DNA from 2 places in the Paenibacillus sp. FSL P4-0338 genome. Region 2 is predicted to be linked to the other one. Evidence: riboswitches for the same ligand, from Rfam matches in the RefSeq annotation. Region 2 holds a riboswitch; the other holds the start of a gene.
What was found. A riboswitch is a leader RNA that binds a small molecule or an ion and turns the genes downstream of it on or off. The one in region 2 is predicted to bind glycine.

Region 1: linked by a shared signal. The riboswitch ahead of gcvT (glycine cleavage system aminomethyltransferase GcvT) and the one ahead of MKZ07_RS22225 (amino acid permease) in region 2 are both predicted to bind glycine.

The regions. Positions count from the first base shown of each region.
Region 1 covers NZ_JBBOCG010000001.1:4,592,437-4,599,932, forward strand. Annotated here, with positions in the region: gene uvrA (excinuclease ABC subunit UvrA) at 1-210, opposite strand, end outside; gene uvrB (excinuclease ABC subunit UvrB) at 579-2,570, opposite strand; gene MKZ07_RS20200 (flagellar motor protein) at 2,752-3,537, shown strand; gene MKZ07_RS20205 (flagellar motor protein MotB) at 3,534-4,409, shown strand; gene gcvH (glycine cleavage system protein GcvH) at 4,510-4,902, opposite strand; glycine riboswitch at 5,087-5,184, shown strand; glycine riboswitch at 5,188-5,288, shown strand; gene gcvT (glycine cleavage system aminomethyltransferase GcvT) at 5,369-6,493, shown strand; gene gcvPA (aminomethyl-transferring glycine dehydrogenase subunit GcvPA) at 6,490-7,496, shown strand, end outside.
Region 2 covers NZ_JBBOCG010000001.1:5,053,050-5,060,545, reverse strand. Annotated here, with positions in the region: gene MKZ07_RS22240 (carbohydrate ABC transporter permease) at 1-341, opposite strand, end outside; gene MKZ07_RS22235 (ABC transporter permease) at 357-1,334, opposite strand; gene MKZ07_RS22230 (DUF5643 domain-containing protein) at 1,530-2,486, shown strand; glycine riboswitch at 2,615-2,694, shown strand; gene MKZ07_RS22225 (amino acid permease) at 2,834-4,210, shown strand; gene MKZ07_RS22220 (helix-turn-helix transcriptional regulator) at 4,245-5,192, shown strand; gene MKZ07_RS22215 (DinB family protein) at 5,269-5,820, shown strand; gene MKZ07_RS22210 (hypothetical protein) at 6,049-6,465, shown strand; gene MKZ07_RS22205 (methyl-accepting chemotaxis protein) at 6,467-6,799, shown strand; gene MKZ07_RS22200 (DUF1304 domain-containing protein) at 6,837-7,205, opposite strand; gene MKZ07_RS22195 (GNAT family N-acetyltransferase) at 7,358-7,496, shown strand, end outside.

The DNA of each region.
Region 1 (7,496 bases), 460 kb from region 2:
CATCTGGCCCAGGAACTGGCGGGCATACGCAGACAAAGACTCCACATACCGGCGTTGTCCCTCGGCGTAGATGGTGTCGAAGGCCAGGGAGGATTTACCCGAACCGCTCAGCCCCGTTAGCACGACGAAGCGGTCACGCGGAATCGTTACGTCGATGTTCTTGAGATTATGGGCCCTTGCGCCCTTGATTACTATACTTTCATGTGCCAACGGTACCTCTCCTTTAAGGGGAATTTAAAATGGAAAAACATTACCTTTCGATCCCTCCCAAACCCTCCCTTCCAAGGGAGGGCCCCAAGGGTTGCACCCTCTGGACACCCGCAAGCTCGGCGGAAGGAATTAGGTTGGTGAATGGACGACTACTGGGGCAATGGGCCCGCTAACCCCTACGGGGCCGCTCCTACGATTAGAGCGATTCGGCTCGCTGTGGCTTGCCGACAACGCTGTCCCTCCGGGATACGCGCTAAGGGCTTAACAGCGGGCTGTCCCTTCGGGATACGCAAGGACGTGGCCCCTTTATCTTCAAAAGGAACGGCCTGAATAGCACCGTTCCCTGGATCGTTAACTTCAGCGCCGGGTTACTCTGCCCGCAGTTCAAGCAAGGCATCGCGCAGCTCGGCGGCGCGTTCGAATTGCAGGTTCTTGGCGGCGTCCTTCATCTCGGCCTCCAGGCGCTGCATCAGGCTCTGTTTGTCTTTCTTGTTCAGCTTGCCGCCGACACCGGTGAGGTAATCGGCCTTGGACTCGGCCACCTTGGTCGCCTCGATGATGTCGCGGACCTTCTTGTTGATGGTTGTCGGGGTAATCCCGTGCTTCTCATTATGAGCCATTTGAATCTCACGGCGGCGCTGGGTTTCGCTCATTGCCTTCTCCATGGAATCTGTTATGCGGTCCCCATACAAAATAACACGCCCGTCAGAGTTACGCGCGGCCCGCCCGATCGTCTGGATCAGCGAACGCTCGGAACGGAGGAACCCTTCCTTATCGGCATCCAGGATGGCGACAAGCGAGACCTCCGGCAGGTCAAGACCCTCTCTAAGCAGGTTAATACCGACCAGCACGTGGAAGGTACCCAGACGGAGATCACGCAGGATTGCCATCCGCTCCAGCGTCTTGATATCAGAGTGCATATAACGTACCTTGATGCCAATCTCCTTGAAGTAGTCCGTCAGGTCCTCAGACATCTTCTTCGTAAGGGTGGTAACGAGTACACGTTCATCGCGTTCTACCCGGTCACGGATTTCACTAATCAGATCATCGATCTGTCCTTCGGTAGGACGCACTTCTATAATCGGGTCAAGCAGACCGGTAGGACGGATAATCTGCTGAACCATAGTATCGCAATGCTCCATCTCATAAGGGCCCGGTGTTGCGGACACATATACAATCTGGCTTACCTTGTCTTCGAATTCCTCGAATTGCAGCGGACGGTTATCCAACGCAGACGGCAGGCGGAATCCATGCTCCACCAGGACGGTCTTACGCGCACGGTCACCATTATACATCGCCCGGATCTGCGGAAGCGTAGCATGGGACTCGTCGATCACAATCAGCATATCATCCGGGAAATAGTCCATCAGCGTATAAGGAGTAGCTCCCGGCTCACGGAAGGTAAGCGGACCGGAGTAGTTCTCGATTCCCGAACAAAAGCCGACTTCCTTCATCATCTCGATATCATAACGGGTCCGCTGCTCCAGGCGCTGAGCCTCCAGCAGCTTGCCTGCTCCATTAAGCACAGCCAGCCGCTCCTCAAGCTCACGTTCAATATTAACAAGGGCTACACGCATCGTCTCTTCCTGGGTGACAAAGTGGGACGCAGGGAAGATCGCAATATGATCTCGTTCGCCGATCAGTTCGCCTGTCAGAACGTCTATCTCCGTGATCCGCTCGATCTCGTCTCCGAACAATTCAACCCGGATCGCATGTTCTCCCTGGGATGCCGGGAAGATCTCAACGACATCCCCGCGTACACGGAACGTACCGCGCACAAAATTAATATCGTTACGCTGATACTGGATATCTACGAGCCGGCTCAGAATCTGATTACGCGGCTTCTCCATCCCTACCCGCAGCGAGAGCAGCAAGCTTCCATATTCCTTCGGCGAACCGAGGCCATAAATACACGACACACTCGCCACAATAATAACGTCACGGCGTTCGAACAACGAGCTGGTTGCAGAGTGGCGGAGCTTGTCGATTTCTTCATTTATGCTGGAGTCTTTCTCAATGTAGGTATCAGAGGAAGGAATGTACGCCTCAGGCTGGTAGTAATCGTAGTAACTGACGAAGTAATCCACGGAATTGCTTGGAAAAAATTCTTTGAACTCACTCGCCAGCTGTGCAGCAAGCGTCTTGTTGTGCGCAATGACCAGCGTCGGGCGGTTCAATTTGGAAATCACTTGCGCGATGGTAAAGGTCTTGCCTGTACCTGTCGCTCCCAGCAGCGTCTGGTGCTTCTTGCCCTGCCGGATGCCGTCCACTAACTCTTCTATGGCATGAGGCTGATCGCCCTGGGGTGTATACTCGGACTCCAGTTCAAAAGTCTTCGTACTGACGACAATATCACTCATTTGCCCGTCTCCCCTCTATCGTCTAGAATATATGAATATATTATAATTTTAACCCTAATTATCCTTCATCCATACCATACTGAAAAATATGGAAGATAGGAATGCACGTTCCCGTTTATTATACAGCGTTGCCCAGACTGTTGCAAACCATAATATATAGAAATTTAAGGAGCCTGAATTTATGGATTTCATTACAATACTCGGCCTGCTGGCCGGAATTGCCGCTATGATCGGCGGTTTTCTGTGGGAAGGCGGCAGCCTGTCCGGCCTGCTGCAGCCCAATGCTGCCCTGATCGTGTTCGGCGGCACCCTTGCGGCGGTGCTCATCAGCTTCCCGGGGTCCAAGCTCCGCAGCATTCCGGCGGCGCTCCGCCTGGCTTTTGACCGGCAACGGGATACCAGCCGGGAACAAGCCGAAGAGCTGATTGCCATGGCTGCACTCACGCGGCGCGGCGGTGTTCTCGCCCTGGAGAAACGGGCAGAAGAACATCCCGATCCCTTCACCCGTGAAGGCCTGTTTCTGATTGTCGACGGCAATGACCCGGATCAGGTCCGCCAGATCCTGGAGCTTGGGATGGATGCCAAGGAGCTGAAATATGAAGGCTATGCCAAAATATTCGAAGCCGCCGGCGGCTATGCACCGACCATGGGCATTATCGGTACCGTTATGGGGCTAATCCGGGTTCTAAGCAATTTAACGGACCCTTCCAATCTGGGTGCGTCGATTGCCGTAGCTTTTACAGCAACACTCTATGGCGTAGCCAGTGCCAATCTACTCTTTTTACCCATCGCCTCCAAAATCAAATCCCGCAGCCAAAGTGAGCTGGGCACCATGGAGATGCTGCTCGTCGGCATTCTGTCCCTGCAGAATGGGGATCACCCGCATCTGGTCCGGCAAAAGCTGGCCCCTTTCCTGACAGACGCTCCTAAACGCAGCATCCGCACCAGCCCGGAGGAACCGCTATGAGACAAAGAAACCGCCGGCAGCCCCGTGCCGCCGCCGGCAAGGAGAGCCGGGACCGCTGGATGATTACCTACGCGGATCTGATCACGCTTCTGCTTATTTTCTTCGTGATTCTGTATGCTATGAGCAGCTTGGATTCGCAGAAGTATGCCATTGTCAGCGGCTCCTTATCGGATACCTTCAAGAGCGGAAGTGCAGTGCTGGAAGGCGGAAGCGGCGTGCTGGAAGGCAATCAGGGAATCACCGGGGCTGGCGTTTCGAAGGGTCATAATGAAGACGGTGGAGACACTGGCGCTCCTTCAGCCACAGACTCTGCGGATGCGGACGGGCTGAATGGAACCGGGCAAACAGGAGATGGGGCGGGGCACCAGCCGTCAGCGCGCGAGCTTGCTTTTCGGGAACAGGAAGCGAAGCTGGCTGCTCTTATGGGCGTCATCACGGAGTATGTGGAGGAGAATAACCTTGGGGAACAGATTTTTGTTGCTGATAAGCCGCAGGGCATTGCCATCACGCTGAGTGACCGGTTCCTGTTCGATGCGGGAAAGGCTGAGTTGAAATCCCCTGCCTTCCCTGCACTGCGCCAGCTCTCCGGCCTATTCCGCGGTATCGGCGCTACCATCAGCATCGAAGGCCACACCGACAATGTTCCCGTGACACCAGGATCAGTGTACAAAGACAACTGGGAGTTATCGGGCGCCCGGGCGCTGTCCGTCCTGCGCTTTTTTCTGGACAAAGAGGGGCTGAGCCCTGATACCTTCCAGTACGCAGGTTATGCCGATACCCGGCCTGCTTACGATAATACAACCACTGAGGGAAAGCAGCGGAACCGCCGGGTTGAACTGATTGTGCTGCGCCAGCTTCAGGAGAAGGAGTAAGATACAGACGCAAAAAGACAGACCTCTCACATTAGTAACATCTAATGTTATAAAGAGAGGTCTGCCGTATTAACATCCGCTTCCGCAAATAAGCTACCTTTTATTCCCCAACCAGTTCCTTGTACGCAGCCGCATCCAGCAGGCCGGTTACTGCCTCTCCGAACTCTGCATCAAGCTCCAGCTCAAAAATCCAGCCGTCCCCGTAAGGGTGATCGTTGATCAGCTCCGGGCTGGCCTCCAGCGCATCGTTGATCTTGGTCACCTTGCCTGATACGGGTGAATATAGCTCCGATACGGTCTTCACGGATTCGATACTGCCCACGCTGTCGCCTGCGGAGATCGCCGCGCCTACTTCCGGAAATTCTACAAACACGATATCGCCCAGCAGATGCTGCGCATGATCCGTAATCCCTACACGTACTACGCGTCCCTCGCCCTGCTGCGCCCACTCATGCTCTTCGCTGTATAGCAGGTTGTCAAGCACTTCACTCATGTCCAAGCCGCCTCTTTTCCGTAATTGGAGTTCTAAATTTAGTTATAGCCTAAGTTATCGGCTTGCCTAATGTCAATATAACTGACAGTAAAATTAAATTTGTCAACTTTTTGACGTTTTTTGATTGACAGGGCAGAGGGTTACCCGGTTTAATGGAGTCAGTAGAAAAACATATGGTTTGCGAATGATGGCATAGGGAGAGACTGTCTCACAGGAAGACAGCGCCGAAGGAGTAAGCCCGGGATGGGTGAATCTCTCAGGCAAAAGGACCTTTGCCGGACGCATCTCTGGAGAGCATCCGGGTGCCTGCGCCGCAGGCTTCACGGATCACCAACGGGGAAACCTGCGCTTCATTGCAGGGTAACTCTCAGGTACCAAGGACAGAGCGGAAGTCCATTTATGCATGCGTGCATAATGGCTTTCGCCTGTCCTTTTTCGTATGTAATCAGACCAAGGGAGTGACAAGATGGAGTCTTTGAGAAGAACGCCTTTTTATGACCTCTATGCCGCTTATGCGGAGTCCAGATGTATTGATTTCGGCGGCTGGGAGCTGCCGGTGCAGTTCACCGGCATCGTGAAGGAGCATGAAGCCGTCCGTGAACGGGCCGGACTGTTCGATGTCTCCCACATGGGGGAATTCATGGTTACCGGGAGCGGTGCAGAAGCCTTCCTCCAGAGAATGACCACGAATGATGTCACCCGCCTGGAAGACGGCGCAGCGCAGTACACCCTGATGCTCTACCCAAGCGGCGGAGTGGTGGACGATCTGCTGGTATACCGGCTGGGCGTGGAGCGTTACATGCTTGTCGTCAATGCGTCCAATATCGACAAGGACTTCCAGTGGCTGCAGGAGCATCTTACCGCTGAATTCAGCGGCGTCAGTCTGAAGAATATCTCGGATGAGACGCTGCTGCTCGCGTTGCAGGGTCCGCTGGCAGAGACGATTCTGGCCAAGGTCACGCAGGTGTCTCTAACAGAGCTTAAGCCGTTCCACTTCCTCGAACACGCTGAAGTCTGCGGCGTCACCGTCCTGCTCTCCCGTACCGGATATACCGGTGAGGACGGCTTCGAGCTGTATGCTCCCGCAGATACAGCAGCAGCACTCTGGAACGGCCTGCTGGACGCTGGCGCTCCGCATGGCCTGACGCCTGCCGGACTCGGCGCACGCGATACGCTCCGCTTCGAAGCCAAGCTGCCGCTGTACGGCCAGGAGCTGTCGGCGGAGATTACGCCGCTTGAAGCCGGTGTCCAGTTCTTCGTGAAGCTGGACGCCGGCGATTTCATCGGCCGCGATGCCCTGCTGAAGCAGAAGGAAGCCGGTCTGCCCCGGCGTCTTGTGGGCCTGGAGATGATCGACCGCGGCATTCCCCGTTCCCACTACCCTGTGTACGCGGACGGAGTGAAGATCGGTGAAGTAACGACTGGCACCCAGTCCCCGACCCTGAAGCGGAATCTCGGACTCGCCCTGCTGGACGCTGCCTATACGGAGATCGGCACAGAGGTGTACGTGGAGATTCGCGGCAAGCAGCTCAAGGCTGCCGTCATCAAAGCCCCATTCTACAAAAGAAGCCAAGGAGTGAAGCCGCAATGAAGCACCGCTATCTGCCAATGACTGAGCAAGACCGCGCAGAAATGATGGAGACCGTAGGCATACAATCCATCGATGAGCTGTTCGCCGATATTCCGCAGTCTGTCCGTTACCAGGGAACCCTGCCGATGTCCGGCGCCTTGGACGAATACGCACTGCTTCGCCATATGAAGGGCCTGGCTGACAAGAATGCCGACTTCGATACCCACACCAGCTTCCTGGGCGCCGGATTGTACGACCACCACGTTCCGGTCGTCATCAACCATGTGATTTCCCGTTCGGAATTCTATACTGCCTACACTCCTTACCAGCCGGAGATCAGCCAGGGGGAGCTTCAGGCGATCTTTGAATTCCAATCCTATATCTGTGAGCTGACCGGCATGAAGGTTGCCAATGCCAGTATGTATGACGGCGCAACCGCCTTCTCCGAAGCGGCTGTGTTGGCCGCAGGCGCCACCAAACGCAAGAAACTGATTGTCTCCCGTACAGTTCACCCGGAAGCGCGTCAGGTGCTGCGTACCTCCGCCAACGCCTGGGGTCTGCAAATTGTAGAGATTGACTATGCTGACGGGGTAACGGATCTTGCCAAGCTGGCCGAAGCCATCGACAGCGATACCGCTGCCGTTCTGGTTCAGTCCCCCAACTTCTTCGGCGGGATTGAGGATCTGCGCGGGATCGAACCGCTGATCCATGCGGTTAAGGGACTGCTTGTCGTCAGCGCGAATCCCATTGCACTTGGCGTATTGGAGTCTCCCGGACGGCTTGGCGCAGATATCGTTGTCGGTGACGCGCAGCCGCTGGGAATTGCCGCTTCGCTCGGCGGTCCGACCTGCGGATTCTTCGCCGTTGCCGAGCCGCTCATGCGCCGGATGCCGGGCCGGATCGTCGGCCAGACGGTTGACCGGAATGGCAAGCGCGGCTTCGTGCTGACGCTGCAAGCCCGCGAACAGCATATCCGCCGGGAGAAGGCGACCTCGAATATCTGCTCCAATCAGGCGCTCTTGGC
Region 2 (7,496 bases):
TTAAAAGGAAAATCCTTCCGGTAGAGCGGATACGCATACAGCGCAATCAGCAGCACGGCCAGAACAGTTCCGATAAGGGTAACGGTCAGGCTGACACCATAAGCCTTAACCAGTGTCTCCGAATGCTTGAACAAATATTGGTACGCGGACGCGTCGATATGATCGGGCCAGAACTTGTAACCCTGCAGCGTCAAGGCCTTCTCGTTGGTTAAGGAGATAGCGACAATGAGCAGGATCGGCAGGATACACGCCAGGCTGAAGGCGATGAAGAATACATTCAGAATAATCTGGGCGGTAGTAGAGCCTTTGGTATAAGGGTTGCTTCGGGATGCAGTAGTCATTAGAATCCTCCGTTTCTAGAAAAGCGCCGTATCGCGGTTCAGCTTACGGGCCAGAGCGTTCGCGCCGATGACCAGGAAGAAGCCGACGACAGATTGATAGAAGTTCGCCGCAGAGGACATCCCCAGGTCATTGAGCTGGATCAGGCCCCGGTAGACATAGGTGTCGATGACGTCCGTAGTCGAGCGCAGCGCACCGGAGTCCAGGGTCACATGGTAGAACAGCCCGAAGTCAGAGCGGAAGATACCGCCCATGTTAAGAATCGTGAGAATCACCATGATCGGCGTAAGCAGCGGCAGGGTAATCTTGGTAATCTGCTGCCATTTGCTGGCCCCGTCCATCACCGCAGCTTCGTACAACTCTTCGCTGATGCCGGTGATGGCTGCAAGGTAGATGACACTGCCGATCCCGATGGAGTGCCACATTTTGGTGATCCACAGAATGTAAGGCCATGCGTTAGGATGCATATAAGCGTTCACCGAGGAGTAGCCGAACATCGGCAGAATATGCTTGACCAGGAAGCCGTACTCCGGGTGCAGGAAGGCATAGACGATGAAGCTGACCACGACCATGGACAGGAAGTTCGGCATAATCATCACGGTCTGGAAGAACTTCGAGGCCAGCTTGTTACGCACCTCATTGATCGCAATCGCCAGCGAGACGGAGAGAATAAGGCCTGAGATAATGAAGACCACATTGTAACCCACGGTGTTGATGGTCACCCGCAGGGCGTCAGAGGTGGCGAAGAGGAACCGGAAGTTATCCAGCCCGGCCCAGGGACTGCCCATAATGCCATCAATGTAGTTGATGTTCTTGAAGGCAATGAATAATCCGAACATCGGAATATAGCAGTTGATGAAAAAGATAATCGACGTGGGCAGCAGCATCAACAGCAGCACCCGGTATCGCACGATATTGTGCAGCAGACGGCCGAAACGGCCCTGGGGCGGTGGCGCTAGCTTGGTGTTCATAGCTTGTGGTGCAGGATTTGCCATAAGTTCTAACCTCACTCTACTTGTTCTGGATGAATTTATTATAGTAGAGCGGATGAACGGAATTCTTTCTTGTAAATGACTCTGTTTATTCAAAAATGACTTTTATGCAGAGACGTTATTTCTGTACTTATGTCACAAACTAGCAGCCGGGAAGCGTTATTCTTGTATATTCTTCAAAAGCAAAGGAGAAAAGCTATGTACACGATCAGCTTAAATACGATGAAGAAAGCAATTATAGCAACAGCAGTAACCGCTGTACTCGGAGGGACAGTTGTCGGCGGGGGATACTCTTTACCCGTAGCGGCGGCAGCCGATGTTAACAAGGATAATAAGGCGGGCAGCGTGTTCGCGGCCAGCGATAACGCCACTCTGAAGGCGATTGTTCAGAAAAAGCTTGCTGCCGCCCCGAATCAGGCCGTGACCCAGGAGGGGGTAACCCTGACACTAACCGATCTGACCTATGACAGTAATCAATTTATCGCAGGCATCCGGCAGGACGGAGGGACGGTGGACAAGAACGGTTCTTTCCTAGACCAGACCAGGAATGTGGACGTGTTAATCAATGGGAAAAAGCTGTTGTACGATACTTCCATCAGTACAAATCCGGAGGATACGGACACAGCCTTGATCTATCTGAATAAGGGCGCGATGAAGCAGCAAATCCCGGATAAATTCGACCTTACGCTGAAGACTTACGCCAACGGGGTGAAGGAGCCGTTTGTTTTTAAAGTTCAAGTGAACAAGCTGGGGACCCTCTTAAGCTTGAAGCCGGGCGTCTCCAAGAAGAACAGCACATTCAGCTACACAGTGACATCCTTCCAGATGACCCCGTTAACAATGTCTCTGCAGGTGAGCTTCAAGGGCGCAGTTCCGGCGGCGGCCAAGTCCAAGGTGAGCCCGGAGAGAATGTTATATGACCTTGTGGATGAGAAAGGGAATGTGAGCTCGCCGTGGGGCAAGCCGTTTGAGAAGGTTAAGACAAGCGGTACTGAGGAGCAGAACTACGGTGCTTTTCCGGCCGTCCCGAAGACCATTAGTGTTAAGCCGTTTACGTATGCCAAGGATGCCAGCGGGAAAATGTTCAAGGACAAACAGGGCCAATGGGCTAAAACCTATTATAAAGATCTGGAAACCAAAATTACGGTTAAATAACAAGCGATGTAACTAATGTTATTGACAGAAGTCTGGGCTATGAATAGAATTGACAAATATTTAGATGAAGTCCGCTTCAAATAATTAAATATTCGCAAGCTATGAAGGCTATGGATCACACTATAGCTGGAGCAGCTTCTGGAGAGACTGCGGGAGACCGCAGCGCCGAAGGGTTCACAATCTCAGGCAAAAGGACAGAAGAGTACCGGATTTCTATTTCCCTGGCTGATTCCCTTCAGCGTGGGCAGATAGCTTATTTGGAACCTCTTATGAACCGGGAGATTGGATGATATCCAGTCTCCTTTTTGCGTATTTTCAGCATTGTATACATTAAGGGGGAAACAGGTATGGCACAGACAGAATTAAAAAGAGAGCTTGCAAACCGGCACGTCCAGCTTATCGCCATCGGAGGTACGATTGGCACAGGTTTATTCCTGGGATCGGGCAAGGCAATTCAGCAGGCCGGGCCCTCCATCATGCTTACGTATCTGATCGTGGGAATCGCCGTGTTTTTTGTGATGCGTGCGCTGGGGGAACTGCTGCTCTCGAAGGCGGGGTATCAATCTTTTACAGACATTGCTGAGGATTACTTGGGGCCGCGCGCGGCATTCATTACAGGCTGGACCTACTGGTTCTGCTGGATTATGACGGCGATGGCCGATGTGATTGCAGTGGGCGTCTATGTGCAGTACTGGTTCGATATTCCGCAGTGGGTACCGGCCGTGATCTGCCTGATCATTCTGCTCGGACTCAATCTGCTAACGGTCAAAAGCTTCGGGGAACTCGAATTCTGGTTTGCTCTGATCAAGGTAGTTACGATTCTGGCTCTGATCGGCCTGGGGATTGTCCTGCTGGTGACCCAGTTCAAGACGGATGCAGGCTCAGTGTCGGTCCGCAATCTCTGGGAGCACGGGGGCGTATTCCCGAACGGGGTGAAGGGCTTCCTGTTCTCCTTCCAGATGGTGGTATTCGCTTATGTCGGCGTGGAGCTGGTGGGGGTATCGGCAGCGGAGACGGCGAATCCTGAGAAAAACATCCCGTCCGCGATCAACAAAATTCCGCTGCGGATTCTGTTCTTCTATGTAGGCGCGCTCTTCGTGCTGCTGTGCATTAATCCCTGGACCCAGCTTAGCGCGTCTGAAAGTCCGTTCGTGCGCACCTTCAGTCTGGTCGGGATTCCGATTGCTGCGGGAATTATCAATTTCGTGGTCTTAACCTCGGCGGCCTCCGCCTGCAACAGCGGGATGTTCTCGACCAGCCGGATTCTCTACAATCTGAGCAGAAGGAATCAGGCCTCCCCTCAGCTCGGCAAGCTGAACCGGAATCATGTGCCTGCGAATTCCCTGTTTATTTCTACTATAGTAATCTCTGCCGGAGCGCTGCTCAGCAAGCTTATTCCGGGTCAGGCCTTCGGCATCGTGACTACAATCAGCGCCATTTGCTTCATCTGGGTCTGGGGCGTTGTGCTGGTCTGCCATATCAAGTATAAAAGGAACCGCCCGGATTTACATGCCGCTTCCAAATTCAAAGCGCCGTTCACCCCGGTGATTAACTATGCTGTCCTGACGCTGTTCGCCGCCATTCTAGTGATCATGCTCTTTGCCGACGAGACCCGTCCGGCGCTGCTGTTTACTCCGCTCTGGTTCATTCTGCTGTTCGTTCTGTACTCCATCAGAAGCCGTAAGGAGAAAAACGAACAGGAAATCAGTATAATCAATACATAAACTGATTTCAGGATGAAGAGGGTGCAGCCGCCGCATGAACAAGACAGACCGCATGTTAGCCATCGTACTGGAGCTGCAGCGCAAAGGGGTCGTACGGGCAGAGGATCTGGCGTCTGTCTTCGAGACTAGTGTAAGAACCATCTACCGCGATATCCAGGCGCTTAGTGAAGCCGGAGTGCCGGTGGTAGGAGCTACAGGTCAGGGATATTCACTGGTAAAGGGGTATTTCCTGCCCCCGGTCAGCTTCACAGCGGAGGAGGCTGTGACTCTGCTGATCGGGACAGATTTCGTGGAGCAGCGGTTCGATACGGAGTATGGTAACCGGGCATCCGCAGCAGGCAGGAAGATTGAAGCGATTCTGCCGGGTGATGTCAAGGAGAATGCTGCCCGGCTCCGCCAGAGCATCCTGCTGCTGAGTACCAGTAAAGATAAGCTGCAAGGACAGGAGAAGGAGTACATGGAGCAGATCCGCCGCGCGATTCTGGATCAGCGGAAGATCAGCTTCGGGTATACGAAGGGCAGACAGGAAGCTGACGGAAGTCACCGGAGTATCCGAACCGCCTCGCCGTATGGACTTGTCCTGAACAGAGGCGCCTGGACCCTGGTCGCCTGGTGCTGGCTGCGGCAGGAAATCCGTCATTTCCGGTTATCCAGAATGAGCGGGCTTACCGTTCTGGATGACCGGTTCGAAGTGCCTGCGGATTTCGATCTGCACGAGTATCAGCCGGAGGATGACCGCCATGTACGCGTGTGTATTTTGGTGCATCCCGAGATAGCTGACAAGGCGGCTGAATCGAATAACTTTTATCTGGAGGCCGTGGAGGACCGGGCAGACGGCAGGCATATGACCTTCCGCGTACGCCAGCCCGGGGACCTGCTGCAATGGGTGCTTGGCTGGGGAGCGGGGGCAGTTGTCCTGGAGCCGGAAGCCTTGCGGAAGCTTGTGCGGGAGGAAACGGTGAGAATGCTGGAACGCTACTGACATAACGTTGTCAGGAGCGGTTGTGTATATTCAGGTCAGACCTTAAGAATAAAGGAGTTGCCTGAATACTATGAATATGAATACGAAGATTACGGAAGCCTTACAGCAATTTGAAAAGACTGCGAATCACTATCTTATGGAATTAGATACCTTCAGTATGGAGCAGCTGCTGCGGCAGCCTGCCGAAGGAGAGTGGTCTCTCGGGCAGATGGTTCAGCACTTAATACAATCGGCGCTGTACATGCAGCTCCGTAATATCGATCAGTGTCTGGCCGGAAACGGGGAAGCGGCGGGGAAGGAAGCAGAGATGACTCCGGATGGTAAAGCGGTTTTTGCCGGGGGCAGCTTCCCGCCTGTACGCGTTCATGTTCCGCCGTCACCGCAGTATACGCCGGTGCAGCCGGAGAGCAAGGAGCAGCTGATCCAAGGCCTGAACACAGTAATTGAGCGGATGCGCGAGACCCTTCCGAAGCTTGCGCAGGCACCTGAGCACAGCACCGCCCCTCATCCCCGGTTCGGCCCCTTGTCTGCGGCAGAATGGTATCTGCTGATTGAGATGCACTACCGCCATCACTTGCTGCAGCTGAACCGGTTGAAGGATTTCATAGGATCAAGTGTAGCGCAATAGAAGAACGCCAATAAGCCGAAGCCTTCAGCAGTAGAGTGAGGGCTCCGGCTATTTTGCTACACTGATCACGTCGAGGGTTCACGTGCCCAATGTGATCGAAAAACCAGCCACAATGGTCAATTTTTAATTATTCATTTTTGAATAAAGGAGGTTTGTCGCAACATGTCGAACTTAACTCTTGATTTCGCTGTACCCTGAAGCTAACTGAATAAAAGGAGATCCGCACCTATGAAAAACATCGTACGCTCCCTTGAAGATATAATAAATCTCGCGCCCGTTCTGAAAGCTGCTTTTCCATACGATATCTCGATTGCCGTCTGTGATACCGAGAAGTTTCTCGCCTATTACCCCGGGGATTCCATTGATCTGGGGATTCGCGCCGGGCAGATTATTCACGCGGACGAACCTCTGTATCACGCACTGAAAAATGATGAATACTCAAGGGCCAATGTTCCCAAAGAGTATTATGGATACGAATTTGTGGGTACGGTCCTTCCGGTACATGGAGAGGATGAACGTGTCTGCGGGGCGGTCTGCATTCAGGTGCGCAGACAGACCGAGCTGCGGGAAATTGCTGACCGGCTTCTCTCAGAAGCTGCTGGTCCAGTCAGAGACCACTGCTGCAAGTGTCCACAAAAGCGATGAAGTGCTGGCCGTTCTGAGGAAGGTTGCCGACCAGACGCATCTGCTTGGAATTAATGCGGCCATTGAGGCCGCCCATGCCGGAGAGAAGGGCCGGGGCTTCGACATTGTCGCCAGAGAAATCCGCAAGTTCTCACAGGAGACCGAGCAATCCGCGCAGCGGATACGGGACACCCTGCGGGAGATCCAGACAGCGATGAAGGGAATCGGCCAATCCATCGGTCAGATTGCCTCAGTGGGGCAAGAGCAGGCAGCTTCAACGCAAGAGATGTCCAGCTTCATTGAGGAGATCCGGGCGATGTCGGAGCAGTTGAACCAGTTCGCGCAGAAGCTGTGAGGCAAGTGTGGAAGCTCCCTGCATAGTCCCGCGAATCTTACAGATGTGCGATCAGTGTGGCTGCCAGCGCCAGGAAGGCCGGGAGGCCTTGCATCAGCAGGATGGATCTCTTAGAGGTGAGTCCGCCGTAGATGGCCGCAACCGCCACACAGATCAGGAAGAACAATTGCAGCTGGTAACCGAAGTCTGCGCTCGGATGCAGCAGGCCCCAGACTAGACCGGCTGCCAGGAAGCCGTTATACAAGCCCTGGTTGGCAGCTAGCGACTTCGTCTCCCGGGAGAAGGCAGGGGTCAATCCGAACGCCTTCTGTGCCCTCGGGGTGGTCCACAGGAACATCTCCAGTACTAGTATGTACACATGCTCTAGTGCTACTAAGGCAACAAGAATTAAACTTACAGTCATCATAACGAGTCCCTCTTTTCAAGTAATGTGAATCAAATCAATTCTTTATTTAAATTGTGCAAAATATAATTTTACGAACTTAAATATACCGGACTTTTTGATATTTGTCAATTTACTACAAATCGTAAAATTGTAATGTAGAGGGGGCAAGAAGAATGATACATATAAGAACGCTAACCCCGTCTGATGCCGAAGCCTACCGGGCGCTTCGTTTGCAGTCGCTGCAGCAGCACCCGGAAGCTTTCCTTAGCTCCTATGAATCGGAAGTGAAATTGTCCACTGAGACGACCCGGA